2 regions of the Nonomuraea sp. H19 genome follow, and region 2 is predicted to be linked to the other one. Evidence: riboswitches for the same ligand, from Rfam matches in the RefSeq annotation. Region 2 holds a riboswitch; the other holds the start of a gene.
The links. A riboswitch is a leader RNA that binds a small molecule or an ion and turns the genes downstream of it on or off. The one in region 2 is predicted to bind glycine.
Positions count from the first base shown of each region.

Region 1: linked by a shared signal. The riboswitch ahead of gcvT (glycine cleavage system aminomethyltransferase GcvT) and the one ahead of gcvP (aminomethyl-transferring glycine dehydrogenase) in region 2 are both predicted to bind glycine.

Region 1 covers NZ_JBQHCV010000004.1:325,418-335,498, reverse strand. Annotated here, with positions in the region: gene ACTMTI_RS10915 (FadR/GntR family transcriptional regulator) at 1-480, opposite strand, end outside; gene ACTMTI_RS10910 (glutamine synthetase family protein) at 605-1,963, shown strand; gene ACTMTI_RS10905 (aldehyde dehydrogenase family protein) at 1,972-3,318, shown strand; gene ACTMTI_RS10900 (3-oxoacyl-ACP reductase) at 3,457-4,221, shown strand; gene ACTMTI_RS10895 (gamma-glutamyl-gamma-aminobutyrate hydrolase family protein) at 4,230-4,919, shown strand; gene ACTMTI_RS10890 (epoxide hydrolase family protein) at 4,941-6,059, opposite strand; gene ACTMTI_RS10885 (hypothetical protein) at 6,179-7,036, opposite strand; glycine riboswitch at 7,131-7,228, shown strand; glycine riboswitch at 7,229-7,326, shown strand; gene gcvT (glycine cleavage system aminomethyltransferase GcvT) at 7,361-8,446, shown strand; gene gcvH (glycine cleavage system protein GcvH) at 8,443-8,832, shown strand; gene ACTMTI_RS10870 (L-serine ammonia-lyase) at 8,890-10,081, shown strand, end outside.
Region 2 covers NZ_JBQHCV010000022.1:70,014-81,638, forward strand. Annotated here, with positions in the region: gene ACTMTI_RS38840 (sugar phosphate nucleotidyltransferase) at 1-2,323, shown strand, start outside; gene ACTMTI_RS38845 (FHA domain-containing protein) at 2,639-3,151, shown strand; gene ftsR (transcriptional regulator FtsR) at 3,219-3,872, shown strand; gene ACTMTI_RS38855 (bifunctional nuclease family protein) at 4,004-4,474, shown strand; gene ACTMTI_RS38860 (MerR family transcriptional regulator) at 4,622-5,242, shown strand; glycine riboswitch at 5,538-5,635, shown strand; glycine riboswitch at 5,636-5,749, shown strand; gene gcvP (aminomethyl-transferring glycine dehydrogenase) at 5,805-8,636, shown strand; gene ACTMTI_RS38870 (hypothetical protein) at 8,803-9,591, shown strand; gene ACTMTI_RS38875 (response regulator transcription factor) at 9,823-10,152, shown strand; gene ACTMTI_RS38880 (hypothetical protein) at 10,250-10,597, opposite strand; gene ACTMTI_RS38885 (alpha/beta hydrolase family protein) at 10,679-11,296, shown strand; gene ACTMTI_RS38890 (DUF5999 family protein) at 11,370-11,561, opposite strand.

The DNA.
Region 1 (10,081 bases), on a different contig from region 2:
CTCGGCGATGGACAGGTGGAAGGCCGTGTCGAGGCGGCGGTAGTCCTCCAGGGGCGCCTGGTTGAGGTCCGAAAGCCGGCGGACGAGCACGGCCCGCTTGTCCTCCGTGAGCTCGGACATGGCCAGCACCTGGGCCGCCCCGCACTCCACCGCCAGCCGGAACGTGAGCGCGTCGGACAGATCGTCCATGCCCATCGCCGCCACGACCTGCCGCAGCTCCCCCGCGCCCGGTTCGGGGGGCTCGTAGATGACGAAGGCACCTCCGTAGCGGCCCCGCCGTACGTCGAGGTAGCCCGCGTCCGACAGGGCGCGGATCGCCTCGCGCAGGGTGACCCTGCTGATGCCGAGCCGAACGGCGAGCTCCCGCTCCGGAGGGAGCTTGTCACCCGGCGCCACCACGCCCAGCTTGATGGCCTGGAGCAGCCGCTCCACGGTCTCCTCGAAGGCGTTGCCCGCCCGCACCGGGCGCAACACCGTCATCAAACGCGCCGACTCGTCCAACATGTCCTCAGGTCTTGACAAGGGATCCCGCCATGCACCTCAATGGTCTAAGACTAGCCCAATCAACGGGAAAGCGCCTCTGTCCAGATCGGAGCGACGTCACGTGAGCGAAGGGTTCCTGTCCGTCGGCGAACTACGCGACGAGGTGACAGCCGGCCGCGTCGACACCGTCCTGCTCGCGATCGCCGACATGCAGGGCAGGTTGCAGGGCAAGAGGCTGTCGGCGCGCTATTTTCTCGACGAGGTGGTGGGGCACGGCTCCGAGGGCTGCAACTACCTGCTGGCCGTGGACGTGGACATGAACACCGTCTCCGGCTACGCGATGTCGTCCTGGGATCGCGGGTACGGCGACTTCGTGATGAAGCCGGACCTCGGGACGCTGCGCCGGGTGCCCTGGCAGGAGGGGACCGCGATGCTGATGGCGGACCTGGTTTGGGAGGGCGGCGGCGACGTGACCGCCTCGCCCCGCCAGATCCTGCGCAGGCAGCTCGCCCGCCTGGCCGAGCGCGGATTGACCGCGTACGTGGGCACCGAGCTGGAGTTCATCCTCTACGAGGACAGCTACGAGGACGCGTGGAAGCGCGGCTATCGCGACATGTCGCCCGCGAACCTCTACAACGTCGACTACTCCCTCCTCGGCACCGCCCGCGTCGAGCCGCTCCTGCGCCGCATCAGGCGCGGCATGGAGGGCGCCGGCATGTACGTCGAGTCCGCCAAGGGCGAGTGCAACCTGGGCCAGCACGAGATCGCCTTCCGCTACGACGAGGCGCTCAAGAGCTGCGACAACCACTCCATCTACAAGAACGGCGCCAAGGAGATCGCTGCCCAGGAAGGCAAGTCGATCACCTTCATGGCCAAGCCCAACCACCGCGAGGGCAACTCCTGTCACATCCACATCTCCCTCCGCAGCCAGGACGGAGATCCGGTGATGGCCGGCGAAGGGCCGCACGGGCTCTCGCCGCTCGGCGCCCGCTTCATCGCCGGACAGCTCGCCTGCCTGCGCGAGCTCACCATGCTGTACGCCCCCAACATCAACTCCTACAAGCGCTACGTCCCCGGCAGCTTCGCCCCCACGGCCGTCAAGTGGGGCGTCGACAACCGCACCTGCTCGCTCCGGCTCGTCGGCCACGGCCACTCGCTGCGCGTGGAGAACCGGGTGCCGGGCGGCGACGTCAACCCTTACCTGGCGGTGGCGGCGCTGGTCGCGGCCGGGCTGCACGGGATCGACAACGAGCTGCCGCTGGAGGAGGCGTACGAGGGCAACGCCTACGCCTCGGGCGCCGAGACGGTGCCGCACACGTTGCGCGACGCCCTCGCCCTGTTCGAGGGGTCGAAGCTGGCGTGTGAGTCGTTCGGCGAGGACGTGGTCGAGCACTACGCCAACAACGCGCGGGTGGAGCTGACCGCCTTCGACGCGGCGGTGACGGACTGGGAGCTGTTCCGTGGTTTCGAGCGGATGTGAAGGGACGCATGAAGATCGTTAATCCGGCGACGGAGGACGTGCTCGCCGAGGTCGAGTTCGCCGACGCGGCCGAGGTCGACCGGGCTGTGGAGCGTGCCAGGAAGGCGTACGCGGGGTGGCGGGACGTGGCGCCGGGCGACCGGGCGCGGCTGCTGCGGCGCTTCGCCGACCTGGTGGGCGAGCACGGCGAGGAGCTGGCGCGGCTGGAGCTGGCCAACGCCGGGCACCCGATCGGGAGCGCCCGCTGGGAGGCCGGCAGCGTACGCGACGTGCTGCACTTCTACGCCGCCGCCCCCGAGCGCAACCACGGCAAGCAGATTCCGGTGCCGGGCGGCGTGGACGTCACGTTCCAGGAGCCGCTGGGCGTCGTGGGCGTCATCGTGCCGTGGAACTTCCCCATGCTGATCATGTCCTGGGGCGTCGCCCCCGCGCTCGCGGCCGGCAACACGGTGATCGTGAAGCCGGCCGAATGGACTCCGCTGACCGCGCTGAGGCTGGCCGAGCTGGCCTTGGCGGCGGGCCTCCCCGAGGGGGTGCTCCAGGTTCTGCCTGGGGCAGGGGAGGTCGCGGGGGCCAGGCTGGTGGAGCACCCGGACGTGGCCAAGATCGTGTTCACCGGCTCGACCGAGGTGGGCAAGGAGATCGCCGCCAAGGCCGCCGCCCACGTGAAGCGGGTGACGCTGGAGCTGGGCGGCAAATCCGCGAATATCGTCTTCGCGGATGCGGACCTCGAAAAGGCGGCGAAAACCGCGCCTTATGCCGTCTTCGACAACGCGGGCCAGGACTGCTGCGCCCGGTCCAGGCTGCTCGTCCAGGCCGACGTGTACGACGCGTTCATGGCGCTGCTCACCCCGGCCGTACAGGGCGTCAAAGTCGGCGACCCGCTCGACGAGAGCACCGAGATGGGGCCGCTGATCAGCGCCGAGCATCTCGACCGGGTTCGCGGCTTCGTCGCGGACGGCACCCCCTACCTGCAGGGATCCTGCCCGCAGGGCAAGGGCTACTGGTTCCCGCCGACCGTGCTGACCCCGGACGTCACCGACCGGGCGTTCACCGAGGAGATCTTCGGGCCCGTCGTGTCGGTCGTGCCGTTCCGGGACGAGGCGGAGGCCGTACGGATCGCCAACGACACCCCCTACGGGCTGAGCGGCTCCATCTGGACCCGCGACGTGGGACGAGCGTTGCGCGTGGCCAGGGCGGTCGAAGCGGGCGCGCTGTCGGTGAACTCGCACTCGTCGGTCCGCTACTGGACCCCGTTCGGCGGCTTCAAGCAGTCCGGCCTCGGCAGGGAGCTCGGCCCGGACGCCCTGGCGGCGTTCACCGAGACCAAGAACGTCTTCATTTCGTGGGAGTGAACCCGACGCAGTGAGCGGAGTGGAGGCCCGACGAAGGAGGGACTCCGCGAAGCGAATGAGGAGCGGTGAACGACCAAATGAGCAGGGAGTGAACCCGGCGCAGTGAGCAAAGCGAATAATGAGCAGGGAGTGAGATCAGTGCAGCGGTTGCAGGATCGGGTGGCCGTCATCACCGGCGCGGGCAGCGGCATCGGGCTGGCCACGGCCCGCAGGTTCGCCGAGGAAGGCGCCAGGGTCGTCTGCGTGGACGTCGACGAGGAGGCGGGCAAGAAGGCCGCGGCCGAGGTCGGCGGCCTTTTCGTCAAGGCCGACGTGACCAGCGAGGACGACGTCGTGCGGATGTACGAGACGGCGCACGCGACGTACGGCAGCGTGGACATCGCCTTCAACAACGCCGGCATCTCGCCGCCCGACGACGACTCGATCCTGGAGACCGGCATCGACGCCTGGCGCCGCGTCCAGGAGGTCAACCTGACCAGCGTCTACCTGTGCTGCAAGCACGCGATCCCGTACATGCGGCGGCAGGGCAAGGGCTCGATCATCAACACCGCCTCGTTCGTGGCCGTCATGGGGTCGGCGACGTCGCAGATCTCCTACACCGCCTCCAAGGGCGGCGTGCTGGCGATGTCCCGCGAGCTCGGCGTGCAGTTCGCCAGGGAGGGCATCCGGGTCAACGCCCTGTGCCCCGGGCCGGTGAACACGCCGCTGCTGCAGGAGCTGTTCGCCAAGGACCCGGAGCGGGCGCAGCGGCGGCTGGTGCACGTTCCCGTGGGGCGCTTCGCCGAGGCCACGGAGATCGCGGCCGCGGTGGCGTTCCTGGCCAGCGACGACGCGTCGTTCATCACGGCCAGCGAGTTCCTGGTGGACGGCGGCATTTCCGGCGCCTACGTGACGCCGCTCTAGGAGGGGTCGTGCGTCCTGTCATCGGCATCACGTCCTACGTCGAGCCCGCGAAGTTCACGGTGTGGACCGACATGACCGTCGCGCTCCTGCCGTACATGTACGTGGAGCAGGTCGTACGCGCCGGCGGGCAGCCCGTCGTCCTGCCGCCGGCCGGCGATCCCGCGCAGGTCGTGAGCCGCCTGGACGGGCTGATCCTGGCCGGGGGCGGCGACATCGACCCGGCCAGGTACGGCACGACACCGGAGGAAAAGACCAGCTATATCCGCAAATTTCGGGACGAGGCGGAGTTCGCCGTGATCAGCGCCGCCCTCGACGCCGAGCTGCCGTTCCTGGGCATCTGCCGCGGCCTCCAGGTGCTGAACGTCACCCTCGGCGGCACCCTCCACCAGCACCTCCCCGACGTGGTCGGGCACACGGGCCACTCCCCCGCGCCCGGCCGTTTCGGCCCGCTGCCCATCACCCCCGCCCCCGGCACCCGGCTGGCCAAGGCCCTGGGCACGGAGCCGGTGACCGTCCCGCACTACCACCATCAGGCCATCGACCGCCTCGCCCCCGGCCTCACCGTCACCGCCACGGCCGAGGACGGCACGATCGAAGCGGTCGAGCTGGACTCGGGCCCGTTCACGGTCGCCGTGCAGTGGCATCCGGAGGCGGCCGACGACTGCGCGACCTTCGAGGCGCTGGTGGCGGCCTGCTGACCGGCTCAGTGCCGGTGCTCCTCAGCGCAGCCCCGTGAAGAACGCGCGGACGTCGGCGACGAACGCCTCCGGCTGTTCCAGGGCGGCGAACGTGCCGCCCTGGTCGTGCTCCACCCAGCCGACGATGTTGTTGTCGCGCTCGGCGAAGCGCCGGATCGGCCGCAGGATGTCCTTGGGGAAAACCGAGATCGACGTGGGCACCGTGGCCGGCTTGAGCTCCCACTCGACGCTGGTGTCCTGGTCGGTGTCCGGCGTCTCGACGAACGACCGGGCGGCCGAGCCGGCGGTGTTGGTCAGCCAGTAGAGCATGACCGTGGTCAGCAGCCGGTCGGTGTCGATGCCGGCGTCGCTCCACTCGTGGTAGACGCCGGCGAACCAGGCCAGCAGCGCGACCGGCGAATCGGCCATGCCGTAGGCGAAGGTCTGCGGCCGGGCCGACTGGATGAGCTTGTAGCCGTACTGCTCGGTCAGGTAGCGCTCGCGGAAGGCCAGGCGTTCCTGCTCCACCTCGCTCAGGTCGTCGAACTCGCCGGGCGCGCCGATGGGGAAGCAGATGATGCCGTTGCCGTGCATGCCGGCGACGCGTTCCGGAGCCAGCACGCCGACCTCTCGCGAGATCCAGGTGCCCCAGTCACCGCCCTGAACGCCGAAACGCTCGTAGCCGAGCCGGGTCATGAGCTCCAGCCAGGCTCTGGCGATGCGGGTGGAGCCCCATCCGATCTCATGGGTGGGACCGGACAGCCCATAGCCGGGCAGGGACGGGATGACCAGGTGGAAGTCCCGGCTGAGCGGCTCGATCACGTCGAGGTACTCCACGGGGGAGCGGGGCCAGCCGTGGGTGATCAGCAGGGGCAGGGCATCGGGGTTCGCGGACCGGATGTGGAGGAAGTGGACCCGCTGCCCGTCGATCTCGGTGACGAACTGGTCATGCCGGTTCAGCTCGGCCTGGGCGCCGGCCCAGTCATAGCCGGTACGCCAGTACGCGACCAGCTCCTTGAGGTGGCCGAGCGGAACGCCATATCCCCAGCCCAGACCGGGGACCTCGTCCGGCCAGCGCACCCGGTCGAGCCGCGCGTGCAGATCGTCCAGATCGGCTTGGGCGGTTTCGAGGCGGAAAGGCCGGATGTCGTGCAAGGTCACATGATCTCCTTCGAGCGTATCGTACGTCGTACCGTACAGCATACGGTTCGTGCCACGCAAGCCGGCCACTCGACATGCTGGTGAAAAGCCGCGGATGCCTTCTCGGGCACCCGCGGCCGTTACGCGACCGGCTTCAGCACGTCGTCGAAGAAGACGACGTCCTTGCCGTACTTCTCCTCGACCCTGCGGCGCAGGTCATCGCTCGTCAGCCAGGAGGTCACCTCCACCCGGTTCCGCGTCACGCTGGAAGACGCCGTGATGAGGCCGCCGCTGCCCATCTCGCCCTCCACCTGCCGCTGGATCTCGTGCAGCTCGGCCTGGCTGCGCTGCGCGCCGCTCACGCACAACGCGCCGCCCCACACCCCCCGGATCCACTTCTCACGACCCGCCAGGTCGCCGGTGAACTTGAGATTCAGGACCAGGCGCTTCGGATCGTTGCCCTGCTTCTCCGTCTCCCTGGGAGTCAGGAGCGGGTCCAGGTAGCTCTGGTCGAGCCACGCTCCCGCGAACTCCTCGGCCGTCCCGGCCAGCGACATCGCCTTCTCCAGGGTCTCCTGCGTCGCCCTGGCCGGATCGACGGGCCGCCAGCCGCCCGCGGGCTTGGGGCACGGGCTCGCGAACCCGCCCTCCCCCGCCGGATCCTCCCTGGCCCGCACCGGCTCTCCCGGCGGCTCCGTCAGGGTCAGCCGGGCGCCGTCCCAGGTGCCGACCACCCGGTACGAGCCCCACTTCACGCCGGCCAGCGACTCATGCTTCACCTTGCTCCAGTCCCAGCCCATGACGTCGGGACCACCGCACTGGGGCGGGTTCGACTCCGCGACCATCGTGCATAACTGGGGCCCGTGCCCGCCGCCTTCGAGCACCGTCAGACTGGCCTCGTAGCGAGGCGGTGGCGCGGGAGCCGCGGCCTCCTGGGCGCCGCAGGACGTGACTGTCAGGGCGGCCGCGAGGCCCAGAGCCGCCGTTCGCCGATTCATACCTCTATCGACGTCACCGTCCCCCGGACGGTTCAGGACAGACCGGTACGCGACAACACCCCCGTCACGGCACTAGGCTGACGGACATCACCGACGAAACCGTGCGGGAGAGCACCCTGACAGCCGGTCAGGGTCCCTGAAGGAGCAAGCCCTCCCCGCGAACCTCTCAAGGCAAAGGACCGCACGGACGAGGTGTCCTCTGGAAAGCAGGCCTGCTGGGGCCTCGCCGAAGGTGAAAGTCCGGTAAAACCCGGGCGAAGCTCTCAGGCATCAATGACAGAGGGGGAGGATGCTGGCATCCGATCCTGTCCTGAGGTGCGCAAAATGTCCCGACCGACACCGCTACGAGACGTTCACGAGAGCCTCGGCGCCACGCTCACCGACTTCGCGGGGTGGCTCATGCCCCTCCGGTACGGAAGCGAGTCCGCGGAGCACAACGCCGTTCGCGAGGCGGCCGGGCTGTTCGACCTCTCCCACATGGGCGAGATCTTCGTAACAGGGCCGCAGGCCGGGCAGGCGCTGGACTACGCGCTGGTCGGCCACCTGTCGGCGGTGGCGCCCGGGCGGGCCAGATACACCATGATCGTCAATGAGCGGGGCGGGGTGCTCGACGACCTCATCGTGTACCGGCTCGGCGACGAGGAATTCATGGTCGTGGCAAACGCCTCAAACTACGAAAAAGTCGCGAATGAGCTGACGATTCGCGCGAAGGCGTACGACGCGGTGGTCGAAGACCGCTCCGACCAGTACGCCCTGATCGCCGTACAGGGGCCCCGTTCCCAGGAGATCCTCGCCACGCTCACCGACGCCGACCTCGGCGGGCTCAAGTACTACGCGGGCCTGCCCGGCCTGGTGGACGGGCGGGAGGCGCTCATCGCCCGTACCGGCTACACCGGCGAGGACGGGTTCGAGCTCTTCGTCGCCAACCAGGACGCGGTGCCCCTCTGGCACGCGCTCATGGCCGCGGGCGAGCCGTACGGACTCAAGCCCGCGGGCCTGTCCAGCCGGGACACGCTCAGGCTGGAGGCGGGTATGCCGCTGTACGGCAACGAGCTCACCGCCGAGCTCACCCCGTTCGACGCGGGGCTCGGCAAAGTGGTGAAATTCGACAAGCCCGGCGACTTCGTCGGCAGGTCGGCGCTCGAGGCGGTCAAGGACGATCCGCCCCGGCGCCGCCTCGTCGGCCTGGTCGCACGGGGCCGCCGGGTGCCGCGACATGGTTACCCGGTCACCAAAGACGGCGTCGTCGTCGGCGAGGTCACCAGCGGTGCGCCTTCCCAGACTCTGGGCAAGCCCATCGCGATGGCCTACGTGGACACCGGGGCCGAAAAAAGCCTGGCCGTGGACATCCGGGGCAGCCAAGAACCTATGGACCTGGTCGAGCTGCCCTTTTACAGGAGGAAGAAGTGAGCAACATCCCTGACGACCTGAGCTACACCAAGGAGCACGAGTGGGTGGCCGGGGTCGACGACGGGCTGACCGTGACCGTCGGCATCACGGCCTATGCCGCCGACGCGCTTGGTGATGTCGTCTATGTGCAGCTCCCCGATGTCGGTTCGGTCGTCGAGGCCGGCGACTCGGTCGGGGAAGTGGAGTCGACCAAGTCCGTGAGCGAGATCTACACGCCGGTCGGCGGCGAGATCGTCGAGGTGAACCAGGCCGTCGCGGACGACCCGTCGCTCGCCAACAGCGACCCGTACGGCGAGGGCTGGATGTTCCGCGTCCGTATGGAGGGCGACCCGGAGGACCTGCTGTCCGCCGAGGAGTACACGGCGCTCACCTCGGGTGAGTCCTGATCTAATTTCGCCGGGGCCCTCACCGGGGCCCCGGCCCTGCCTGAAGGGCGCACATCAATGGCGATCAGCGTCTTCGACCTCTTCAAAATAGGCATCGGCCCCTCCAGCTCCCACACCGGCGGCCCGATGGCGGCCGCGCACAAGTTCGCCCGCGGCCTGCACGACGACGGCCTCCTGCCGCGCGTCGCCCGCGTCGAGGCGATCCTGTACGGTTCCCTGGGCCTGACTGGCAAGGGCCACGGCAGCGACAAGGCCGTCCTGCTGGGCCTTTCGGGCGAGAAGCCCGAGCTGGTGGACGTCGACACGATCGAGGACCGCCTGGCCGCCATGCGCGCCTCGGGCACGGTCAAGCTGTACGGCACGCGCGAGATCCCCTTCGTCGTGGGCGAGGACCTCGTCTTCGAACGCAAGATCTCGCTCCCCGAGCACCCGAACGGCATGCGCTTCACCGCGTACACCTCGGACGGCGAGAAGCTCAGAGAGAAGGTCTACTTCTCGGTCGGCGGCGGCTTCGTGGTGGACGAGCAGGCCACCGGTGCCGACCGCATCAAGCCGGACGACACCGTGCTCCCCTACCCCTTCACCACCGGGGAGGAGCTGCTCAAGCACTGCTCCAACACGGGCCTGTCGATCTCCGCCCTCATGCTGGAGAACGAGAAGGCCTTCGGGCGCACCGAGGAGGAGATCCGCGCGGGCATCCTCAACCTGTGGCGCGTCATGTCGGAGTGCGTGCGCCGCGGCATCGCCAAGGAAGGCGTACTGCCCGGTGGCCTCAAGGTCAAGCGCCGCGCCAACCAGCTCCACCGCCGCCTGCAGTCGGAGCCGGCGGAGAAGGACCCGCTGCAGGCCATGGACTGGGTGGCGCTGTTCGCGCTGGCGGTCAACGAGGAGAACGCCGCCGGCGGCCGCATCGTCACCGCCCCCACCAACGGCGCCGCCGGGATCATCCCGGCCGTTCTGACCTACTACACCCGCTTCGTCCCGCACGCCGACGACGAGGGCGTGGTCCGCTTCTTCCTGACCGCCGCCGCGATCGGCGTGCTGTTCAAGGAGAACGCCTCCATCTCGGGCGCCGAGGTCGGCTGCCAGGGCGAGGTCGGCTCGGCCTGCTCGATGGCCGCCGCCGGGCTCACGGAGGTCCTCGGCGGCACGCCGGAGCAGGTGGAGAACGCCGCCGAGATCGGCATCGAACACAATCTGGGCCTGACCTGCGATCCGATCGGCGGACTGGTCCAGATCCCGTGCATCG
Region 2 (11,625 bases):
CAACTACTTCGGCGACGGCGACGAGCTCGGCATGAGCCTCCAGTACGCCACCGAGGACCTGCCCCTGGGCACCGCGGGCAGCGTCGCGAACGCCGCCGACCGCCTCCGCGACGACCGTTTCCTGGTGATCTCCGGCGACGCTCTGACGGACATCGACTTAACCGACATGATCCGATTTCACCGGGAAAATGCGGCCCTGGTGACAATCGGCCTGAAGCGCGTGCCGAACCCCCTCGAGTTCGGGATCATCATCGTCGACGAGGGCGGCCGCGTACAGCGCTTCCTGGAGAAGCCCACCTGGGGCCAGGTCTTCTCCGACACCGTCAACACCGGCATTTACGTCATGGAGCCCGAGGTCCTCAGCGCGGTCGCCCCGGGCGAGCCCGTCGACTGGTCGGCCGACGTCTTCCCCGCCCTCCTCGACCGCGGCGCCCCCATCTACGGCTACGTGGCCGACGGCTACTGGGAGGACGTCGGCACCCACGAGAGCTATCTCAAGGCCCAGGCCGACGCCCTGTCCGGCAAGGTCAGCCTGGACATCGCCGGCTTCGAGCTCTCGCCCGGCGTGTGGGTCGCCGACTCGGCCTCGGTCGACCCCGACGCGGTGCTCAAGGGCCCGCTGCTCATCGGCGACTACGCCAAGGTCGAGGCGGGCGCCGAGTTGCGCGAGTACACCGTGCTCGGCAACAACGTCGTCGTCCGCGAAGGCGCCTTCCTGCACCGCGCGGTCGTCCACGACAACGTCTACCTCGGCCCCGGCGCCCACCTGCGCGGCTGTGTGATCGGCAAGAGCACCGACGTGATGGCCGGCGCCCGCATCGAGGAGAACGCCGTCATCGGCGACGAATGCGTCATCGAGGCCGAGGCGTACGTCTCCAGCGGCGTCAAGGTCTACCCCTTCAAGACCATCGAGGCCGGCGCGGTCGTCAACACCAGCGTCATCTGGGAGTCGCGCGGCCAGCGCAGCCTGTTCGGCCCCCGGGGCGTCAGCGGCCTGGTCAACGTGGAGATCACAGCCGAGCTGTGCGTGCGCCTGGCCAGCGCGTACGCCACCACCGTGAAGAAGGGCGAGTACGTCGTCACCTCCCGTGACTGCTCGCTGGCCGCCAGGGCGCTCAAGCGGGCCGTCATCGGCGCGCTCACCGCCGGCGCGATCAACGTGCTCGACCTGGAGGCCGCCCCGCTGCCGGTGGCCCGCTTCCACACCGCCCGCGAGTCGGCCGCCGGCGGCATCGCGCTGCGCACCACGCCCGGGGACCCGCAGAGCGTGGACATCATCATCATGGACGACCGCGGCGCCGACCTGCCCCCGGCCGCCCAGCGCAAGCTGGAGCGGGTCTTCTCCCGCCAGGAGTTCCGCCGCGCCTTCCCCGGCGAGATCGCCGAGCTCACCTACCCGGCCAGGGCGGTCGAGGACTACACCCAGGAGTTGCTGCGCCACGTCGGCGTGGGCGACGTCAGAGACATGAAGGTCGTCGTCGACTGCGCCGGCGGCACCTCCTCGCTGGTCATGCCCACGCTGCTGGGCCGGGTGGGCGTGGAGGTGCTGACCGTGAACGCCCGCCTCGACGACGTCTCGCCCACCGAGACGCTGGCCGAGCGCCGCCGCGACCTGCAGCGCCTGTCGGAGCTCGTGAGCTCCTCGCGGGCGGCGTTCGGCGTCCGCTTCGATCCGGTCGGCGAGCGCATCGCCCTCGTGGACGAGATGGGTCACCTCATCAACGACGAACGCGCCCTGCTCGTCGTGCTCGACCTCGTCGCCGCCGAGCGCAGGGGCGGCCAGGTGGCGCTTCCGGTCACCGCGACCAGGGTCGCCGAGCAGGTCTGCCGCTTCCACGGCGTCCAGGTGCAGTGGACCTCCACCTCCCTCGACGCCCTCACCTCGGCCGCGGCGGGCGCCGACATGATCTTCGCGGCGGATGGGCGCGGCGGGTTCGTGGTGCCGGAGTTCAGCCCCGCCATCGACGGGCTGGCCGCGTTCATGCGCCTGCTGGGCCTGGTCGCCCGCACCCGCCTGTCGCTCAGCCAGATCGACGCCAGGATCCCCGAGGTCAAGATGCTCAAACGCACCGTGCCCACGCCGTGGGCGGCCAAGGGCGCCGTCATGCGCTCGGTCATCGAAACGGCCGAGTCCGAGCCAGACGGCCACCGCATCGACACCACTGACGGCGTGCGGGTCGCCCGCGAGGACGGCAGCTGGGTGCTGGTCCTGCCCGCCGCCGCCGAGCCCGTCACCGACCTGTGGGCCGAGGCCCCCGACATGGACAGCGCCCAGGCCCTGCTCGAACGCTGGGCGCGCATCGTCGAGCAGGCCGCGTCCTGACCGCCGATCACGCAACGTGGCGGTACGGTGGGAAAAGCTGCGGACGCAGGCCCCGCAGCCGGCAAAGTGCCGCAGAATTGCGGCTCATGCGCGCGCACGGCGCCGCAAGATCGTAATGTATAAACGCGCGGCGGCATGGACCACGGGGCGGAAGCGGCGGTAACTTTGTCTGCGTCCAAACCAACCGTCCAGCGCCCCGAGTTGACCTTTGCCGCTGATCAGCGTAAGTTGCGGCATTCGCAAACGTGAAAAGCGAAGCGAGGCGCGCCCCGAGCACCGTCGCCGCGTCTTCGCGGTAGGAGGCCGAGCCGATCGATGCCGAGCGTCTACTGCACGCAGTGCGGGCACGCCAACCCCGAGGATGCCCGTTTCTGTTCCCGCTGTGGGTCACCGCTGACCAGACCCGAGGTCTCCGGGGACACCACGTCGACGATCTCGGTCGCGGGAATCGAGGCGTACGAGGCTGAGACAGGCGACATGCTCCTGGCCGAGAGGGCGCTGCTCGAGCAGCTGCCGCCCGGCACGGCGTTGCTCTCGGTGACCAGGGGTCCCAATCAGGGGAGCCGCTTCCGGCTCGACAAGGAGCTGACCACGACCGGGCGCCACCCGGAGAGCGACATCTTCCTGGACGACATCACCGTCTCCCGCCGCCACGTCGAGTTCTACCGCCACCGCGGCGGCCAGTTCTCGGTGCGTGACGTGGGCAGCCTCAACGGCACCTACGTCAACAGGGAGCGGATCGAGGAGGTTCCCCTGCACTCCGGAGACGAGGTGCAGATCGGCAAGTTCCGCCTCGTCTTCCTGATGCGTGGCAACTCCGGCGCATGATTGAGCGAAGCGAGCGATCAAGGCACGCGGCTTCGTGCGAGGTCATGCGGCCGGCAGAGGAGGCCGCATGACCTCACAGGCCGCGCGCTCGCACATGAGTATCGGGGAGGTGCTCGCGCTGCTCCAGGGCGAGTTCCCCGATGTGACCATCTCCAAGATCAGGTTTTTGGAGGGCGAGGGGCTGATCGAGCCCGAGCGCAGCCCTTCCGGCTACCGCAAGTTCACCCACCTGCACGTGGAGCAACTGCGCTTCATCCTGACCGAGCAGCGTGACCACTACCTGCCGCTGCGGGTGATCAAGGACAGGATGGCCGAGAGCTTCGGCCGCCCCCGCGCGGTGCAGGACAAGCAGGAGGTCAGGCTCAGCCGGGCGGAGCTGCTGGAGGCGGCCGGGATCGACGAGGAGACGCTCGCCGAGCTCGAGGACTACGGCCTCCTGGAACCGGTGGCCAGGCGCTACGACGAGGAGGCGCTCAAGGTGGCGCGGACCGTCGGCGCTCTGGCCCGCTTCGGCCTGCACGCCAGGCACCTGCGCGCGGTCAGGGCCGCGGCCGAGCGCGAGTGCGGCCTGGTGGAGCAGACCGTCGCCCCCATACTGAAACGACGCGCCCCGGGGGCCATCGGCGAGGCCGACGAGGTCGCCCGAGAGTTGTCCACGCTCCTGCTCGACCTGCACGCATCCCTTGTGCGCACGGGGGTGCGAGCTGTGTTGGGGCGTTGAGACCGTAGCGAGCTGGGAGGCGGGGGCACATCCAGGCCCGCTGGGTGTTACGTTGAATTGAAGTAGCCAGTCAGCAGAAGCGACGAGCAAATAGCTGTGCCGGGTGACCGGTCAGGAATACGGAGCAGCCCGTGTTGCAGATGGAGGTCGTGGGCGTACGAGTTGAAATGCCCACAAATCAGCCGATCGTCTTGCTCAAGGAGGCACACGGGGAGCGGTTCCTTCCTATATGGATTGGCATGACCGAAGCCACGGCCATCGCCCTGGCCCAGGCGGAGGAGCCACCGCCCCGGCCGCTCACCCATGACCTCTTCCGAGACGTGCTCAGCGCCCTCGGCGTCGGCCTGCGGGCGGTCAACATCGTCGCGCTGCGCGACGGCATCTTCTTCGCCGACCTCGTCTTCTCCAACGGCGTGGAGGTGAGCGCGCGGCCGTCGGACTCGATCGCGCTCGCGCTGCGCACGGGAGCGCGCATCTTCGCCAGCGAGGAGGTGGTCCAGGAGGCCGGCGTAGTCATCCCGGACGACCAGGAGGATGAGGTGGAGAAGTTCAGGGAGTTCCTTGACACGATCACTCCCGAAGACTTCGGCAGGGCGGGGTAGGTATTTCGGTGCATTTACGCTTCACGACGCGCCGAGCCGGATCGTTGACTCGCCATGGTCACGGTCCTACGGTGCAAGTGAAACCTGCGGTCGCCCTTTACGAACCCCCAGATCAGGCCGTGGGATGAGAGAAAGCCGGAGGTCCGCGTGGCGGTCAGCAGCGGCGAGGGAAAGACGGCCGGCCAGGAAGATCCGGTGCGGCGTGAGGACGCGCGGCAGCGTGCCGGAGAGCAGGGTCTGCTCTTCGACGAGCAGCCCGCGGCGTTGCCGGGCGACATCGGATACCGCGGGCCGACGGCCTGCGCGGCGGCCGGCATCACCTACAGGCAGCTTGACTACTGGGCGCGCACGGGGCTGGTCGAGCCCACGATAAGAGCCGCGCACGGATCGGGCTCCCAGCGGCTCTACAGCTTCCGCGACATCCTGGTGCTCAAGGTCGTCAAGCGGCTCCTCGACACCGGGGTGTCGCTGCAGCAGATCCGCACGGCCGTGCAGCACCTGCGCGATCGCGGGGTCGCCGACCTCGCGCAGATCACGCTCATGAGCGACGGCGTCAGCGTCTACGAGTGCACCTCGGCCGACGAGGTGATCGATCTGCTCCAGGGCGGTCAGGGCGTGTTCGGCATCGCGCTCGGCCGGGTCTGGCGCGAGGTCGAGGGATCCCTCGCGGAGCTGCCGGGGGAAAGAGCGGCGGTCGAGGACACCGTCCCGGCCGACCACCCCGCTGACGAACTCGCCCAGCGGCGACGCGCGCGACGCATAGGGTAGGCGCGCAAACCGCCGCTGCCTGGTGCGCGCCGCTGGACGCGCCACGCCGTAGGCGCGCAAACCGCGGCCTGCGGCGCATCGCTGGACGCGCCACGCCGTAGGCGCAGGCCGCTGCCTGTTGTGCACCGCATGGACGCGCCACGCCGTAGGCGCGCAAACCGCGGCCTGCGGCGCATCGCTGGACGCGCTACGCCGTAGGCGTTGCCTGGAGTGCTGGACGTTTCGCATAGGGTAGTAATCGCCCGGCGACGTAGCATGTATCGCATAGGGTTGTAATCTAGGACAGCAAGGCTGACGACCCCGTGCGGGAGAGTCTCCGGGCCCTCGGGTCCGGAGCGCCGAAGGAGCAACCCTCCCCGGAATCTCTCAGGCATCCTGTACCGCTCGGGCGAGGCAACTCTGGAAAGCAGGCGCGCCCGCCAGGCGCGCCTCACCGACGGTGCAAGCCCCTGTCCCGGGGTGAAGCTCTCAGGTCGCGGTGACGCCCGCGCTGACAGAGGGGGAGATCCGGCACTCGCCCGCGCCCTGGCGCCGGTCTCCATAGCCTCGGGAGGCATTCCCTATGACCGATCTGTCCGCTCCGCCGTTCTCGTCCAGGCACATCGGCCCATCGGAGTCCGAGCAGCAGCGCATGCTCGAGGCCGTCGGCTTCGAGTCCGTGGCGGACCTCGTGGCAGTGGCCGTCCCCGAGGCCATCAGGGCCAAGGACCGGCTCAAGCTGCCCGCCGCGGCGAGCGAGACCGAGGCGATCGCCGAACTGCGCTCCCTCGCCGACCGCAACCGGGTGCTCACCTCCATGATCGGCCTCGGCTACCACGACACGATCACGCCCGCCGTCATCCGCCGCAACCTGCTGGAGAACCCGGGCTGGTACACCGCGTACACGCCGTACCAGCCGGAGATCTCGCAGGGCCGCCTCGAGGCGCTGCTGAACTTCCAGACCGTCGTCTCCGACCTCACGGGCCTGCCCGTCGCCGGAGCGTCCCTGCTCGACGAGGGCACCGCCGCCGCCGAGGCCATGACGCTGGCCCGCCGCGCCGGCAAGTCCAAGAGCAGCGTGTTCGTGATCGACGCCGACACCCTGCCCCAGACCAAGGCCGTGCTGGCCACCAGGGCCGAGCCGCTCGGCATCACGCTGGTGGAAAGCCCGCTGGACGGCGAGCTGCCCGAGTGCTTCGGCGTGCTCGTCCAGTACCCGGGGGCCTCCGGGCGGGTGCGCGACTTCCGCGCCGTGGCCGCCGCGGCCCGCGAGATGGGCGCGCTCGTGGTGGCCGCCGCTGACCTGCTGGCCCTGACGCTCGTGGCCGCGCCGGGCGAGCTGGGCGCCGACATCGCGATCGGGTCCTCGCAGCGCTTCGGGGTGCCGTTCGGGTTCGGCGGGCCGCACGCCGCGTACATGTCCGTCCGCGAGGGCCTGCAGCGCCAGCTTCCCGGGCGTCTCGTGGGCGTGTCCGTGGACGCCGACGGCGACCCCGCCTACCGGCTCGCGCTGCAGACCCGCGAGCAGCACATCCGCCGCGAGAAGGCCACCAGCAACATCTGCACCGCGCAGGTCCTGCTCGCCGTCATCGCCGGCATGTACGCCGTCTACCACGGTCCCGACGGGCTGCGCCGCATCGCCCACCGGGTGCACCGGCACGCTGTCGCCCTCGCCGAGGGACTGCGCCGGGCCGGCCTGGAGGTCGTGCACCGCGAGTTCTTCGACACCGTCCTGGTCCGGGTGCCCGGCCGGGCCGCCGAGGTGGTCGCCGCGGCCGCCGAGCGGGGCGTCAACCTCTGGCGGGCCGGCGACGACCACGTCTCCATCGCCTGCGACGAGAAGACCGGCGCCGCCGAGGTCGCCGCGGTGTGGGCGGCCTTCGGCCTGTCCGGCACGGACGTGGACATCGAGGGCTGCTCGGACGCGCTGCCCGCCGGGCTGCTGCGCGAGTCGGCGTACCTGACGCACCCGGTCTTCCACAGCCACCACTCCGAGACCGCGATGCTGCGCTACCTGCGCAGGCTGCAGGACAAGGACATCGCGCTCGACCGCTCCATGATCCCGCTCGGCTCCTGCACGATGAAGCTCAACGCGAGCACCGAGATGGAGCCGATCACCTGGCCCGAGTTCGCCGCGATCCACCCGTACGCGCCCGCCGACCAGACCGAAGGCTACCTGGAGCTGATCGGCACGCTGGAGCGCTGGCTGGCCGAGGTCACCGGCTACGACGCGGTCTCCATCCAGCCGAACGCCGGCTCCCAGGGCGAGTTCGCCGGGCTGCTCGCCATCCGCGCCTACCATCGCGCGCACGGGCAGGCCGGACGCGAGGTCTGCCTCATCCCGTCCTCCGCGCACGGCACCAACGCGGCCAGCGCCGTCATGGCCGGCATGCGCGTCGTCGTCGTGGCCTGCGACTCCGACGGCAACGTGGACCTGGAGGACCTCGACGCCAAGATCGCCAAGCATCGTGACGCGCTGGCGGCGATCATGGTGACGTACCCGTCGACGCACGGCGTGTACGAGGAGACGATCACCGAGGTGTGCGCCAAGGTGCACGAGGCCGGCGGCCAGGTGTACGTCGACGGGGCCAACCTCAACGCCCTGGTCGGGCTGGCCAAGCCGGGCGAGTTCGGGGCCGACGTGTCCCACCTCAACCTGCACAAGACGTTCTGCATCCCGCACGGCGGCGGCGGCCCCGGCGTCGGCCCGGTCGCGGTGCGCGGCCACCTGGCCCCCTACCTGCCCGCCCACCCGCTGCACGACGACAGCCCCGTCGGGCCCGTGTCCGCCGCTCCGTACGGGTCGGCGGGGATCTTGCCGATCTCGTGGGCGTACATCCGGATGATGGGCTCGGAAGGGCTCACGGCGGCGACCGAGCAGGCCATCCTGTCGGCGAACTACCTGGCCCGCCGGCTGGCCCCGCACTACCCGGTGCTGTACACCGGGCGCGGCGGGCTGGTGGCGCACGAGTGCATCATCGACCTGCGGCAGATCACCAAGGAGACCGGCGTCACCGTGGACGACGTGGCCAAGAGGCTCATCGACTACGGCTTCCACGCGCCGACCATGTCGTTCCCGGTGGCGGGGACCCTGATGATCGAGCCGACGGAGAGCGAGGACCTCGCCGAGCTCGACCGGTTCGTGGACGCGATGATCGCCATCCGGGGGGAGATCTCGAAGGTGGCGTCGGGCGACTACGACAAGACCGACAACCCCCTGCGGAACGCGCCCCACACGGCCGAGTCGGTCACCGCCGACGAGTGGCCGCACCCGTACTCGCGGACCGAGGCCGCGTACCCGCTGTCGTCGCTGCGTGACGGTAAGTATTGGGTGCCGGTGCGGCGCATCGACCAGGCGTACGGGGACCGCAACCTGGTGTGCTCGTGCCCGCCGCTGGAGGCATACGAGGACTGACGGCTCTGCTGCTCAGGCGCAGCCTCCCGCCGGGAGCCTGCGCCTGACGCGGAACGAGGGCGAGCGCGGAGAACCCCGCGCCGGCCAGTCCTTCAGCGTCAAGTGAGGAGACATGATCGCCAGAAGTCGTTAAGCTTCGGTGCGACTGTCGCCTGAAGGAGCTCTCTTGACGTCCTCAGAGCTGGAGACCCCGCCTCTCGACACCGCCCGCCGCCTGGCCGAGCACGGCGACCTGGACGGCGCCGCGGCCATCCTGTCCCAGCTGGCCGCCGACCCGGAAGGACCCGACAGGGCCCAGGCCGCCGTCGGGCTCGCCGTGGTGCTGGAGGAGCGCGGCGACATCGAGGCCGCCAGGGCCGCGGCCAGGACCGCGCTGGCCACCGGGCACCCCGAATACGCCGCGCAGGCCGCCTGCCACCTGGCTCAGGGCTTCGAGCGCGAAGGGCGGGACGAGCAGGCCAGGGCCGCCTGGCAGGCCGTGCTGGGCGTCGGCACGGCCGCCTACGTGCCGCTGGCCCACCTCGCGCTGGCCCGGCTGGCCGCGAACCTCGACGAGGCGGAGAAGGAGCTGCGGGCCGCCATGGCGGCCGGTGACGCCCGTATCGGGGCCCACGCGGCCCAGCAGCTCGCCGACCTGCTGCTGGAGCACGGTGAGCCCGGGACGGCGGCCGAGGTCCTCATGGACGCGCTGGAGGCGGCGCCGGAGGAGGAGGTGCCGGGGCTGCGGGTGCAGCTCGGGATCGCCCATCTGGAGCTGGCGTGCGCGGAGTTCGCCGAGACGGTGGAGGGCGGGGCCGATGCCCCGACCAGCGCGCTGGCCATCGAGCTGCTGGCCCGCACGCTGCCGCTGCGCGGGCGGGGGGACGACGCGGACCGGGTGTGGTCGTACGGGCTGGAGCACGAGGACGAGAGCCTGGCCGCCGAGGTCCGGCTGCGCTACCACCGCGGCGCCTGACCCTCCGGCCCGGCCGCGCACGATCTTGCCCGCGACGGTCTGGCGCTCGCCGCGATGGCCGGAGCGACCGGCGAAACTCCCCGCGTCATGCCTGAGATGTACGACGGTGGACCCGGGGACTGATGCGGAGCGGGGCGCCGCTCTGCGAAAGTGAAGCCGTGTGGGAATCGGGCGCCGGATGGCTGCTGGTCGCTCTGGTGACGGCATGCGCCGCCGCCGTGCGCCGCCGCCGTGCGCCTGGTCGGCACCGGCGACGCCCTCCTGGCGCCCTCGATCACGCGGCGGCTCGTCGAGCGCTTCGCCGCAGGCGACCGCCATCCCGCTCAAGTGCCGCCCCTCCACCGCGACCTAGCCGCGCTGTCACCCAGGGAACTCGAGGTCCTGATCCTCCTCGGCCGGGGGCTGTCCAACGCCGAGCTGGCCGGCGCGCTGACCCTCAGCGAAGCCACCGTGAAGACACATGTCGCCCGCATCTTCGCCAAGCTCGGCCTGCGCGATCGGGCACAGGCCGTCGTGCTGGCCTACGAGACGGGGCTCGTCTCTCCGGACCGGTCCACGTAGGACCGGCGCCGGCCGCGTCCGGCAGCGGTCATGGCGCACCGCCCGGCCGGCGGGCACTGTCGCACCACGTGCAGGCCCGGCGCAAGGGCGGGCCGGGTCAGCCGCGGCGCATGATGGCCGCGGCGGCGGCCACGTTGATGACCGCGATCGCCAGCCACGCGACCACCAATCCCACCGGCCCCGCCCCGCCCACCGCGATCGCCGTCAGCGGGATGCCGATGCCCATTGAGCCCAGCGCGATCGGGATCATCGCGGCGCCGGGATTCTTGACCTTGCGGGGGCCGGGACCGTACATGTCCAGCTCGGCCCGCACCCGGGCGGCGATCGTCGCGTCGAGGCGTTCCACGAACGACTCCACGAGCGCGGCCTCGTAGTCTGGACCGAGATCACGCCGGGCGTCGAGCGTGGCCTGCAGGTCTTCCCGGATGGGGCGCTTGTCTGACATAGGGACATCATCCCCGGCGTGCGGCGCGCCGTCATCCGACCTGAGAGCTAAGGCGCGATCCTCCCCAGGTACGGTGCTGCCATGGAGGTCATGACCCCGCGAGGGCCGGCACGCGTCGACGTCGACGAGGCGGCGCGGCCGCGGCTGCTGCTCGTGCTGACCCACGGGGCGGGCGGGGGAGTGGACGCCCCCGACCTGGTCGCTGTGCGCGACGCCGCGCTCGGCGCGGGAGCCAGCGTGGCCAGGGTGACGCAGGCGTTCAGGGTGGCGGGGGCGCGCGCGCCCGGCTCGCCGGCCAGGCAGGACGAAGCCTGGGAGGCCGTGCTTAGTGAGTTGCGCGCGCGGTGGCCGGACCTGCCTGTCGTGCAGGGCGGGCGGAGCAACGGGGCGCGGGTCGCCTGCCGTACCGCCAAGGCCGTCGGCGCGGCCGCGGTCGTGGCGCTGGCCTTCCCGCTGCATCCGCCGGGGAGGCCGGAGCGTTCCAGGGCCGAGGAGCTACGGGGCGCCGGGGTGGACGTGCTGGTCGTCAACGGGGACCGCGATCCGTTCGGGATCCCTGACGCGGCGGACGCGGCGCGCCTGGTGGTGCTGCCGGGGGAGGGTCACGATCTGAAGCGGGACCCCGCCCGGGTGGGCGAGGTCGTTGCGGAATGGATCGCCCATTACGCTGCGCCGCGTCCGGCGGTCCGCGGCCGGTAGCGGGCGTTCGCACCCACGGTGCGCCGCGTCCAGCGCTTCCGCGCCGGTAGCGGCGTTCGCGCCTGCGCGTGCGTCAGGCAGCGCCGACCACAGGCCGGTGCGGGGCGATGACGGCCCCGTTGGGAAGGAGCTCCCCGGTGTCCTCGAACAAGACGACGCCGTTGCAGAGCAGGCTCCAGCCCTGCTCGGGGTGGCGGGCCAGGGTGCGTGCCGCCTCGCGGTCGGGCGCCTCTGCATCCGGACAAGCCGGGTGGTGCGGGCACATCGGCGTGCCTCCGATATCTCGTGGGATGCTCCCGTTGAGGGGCGGGAGCCTGCTCGGGTTGTTC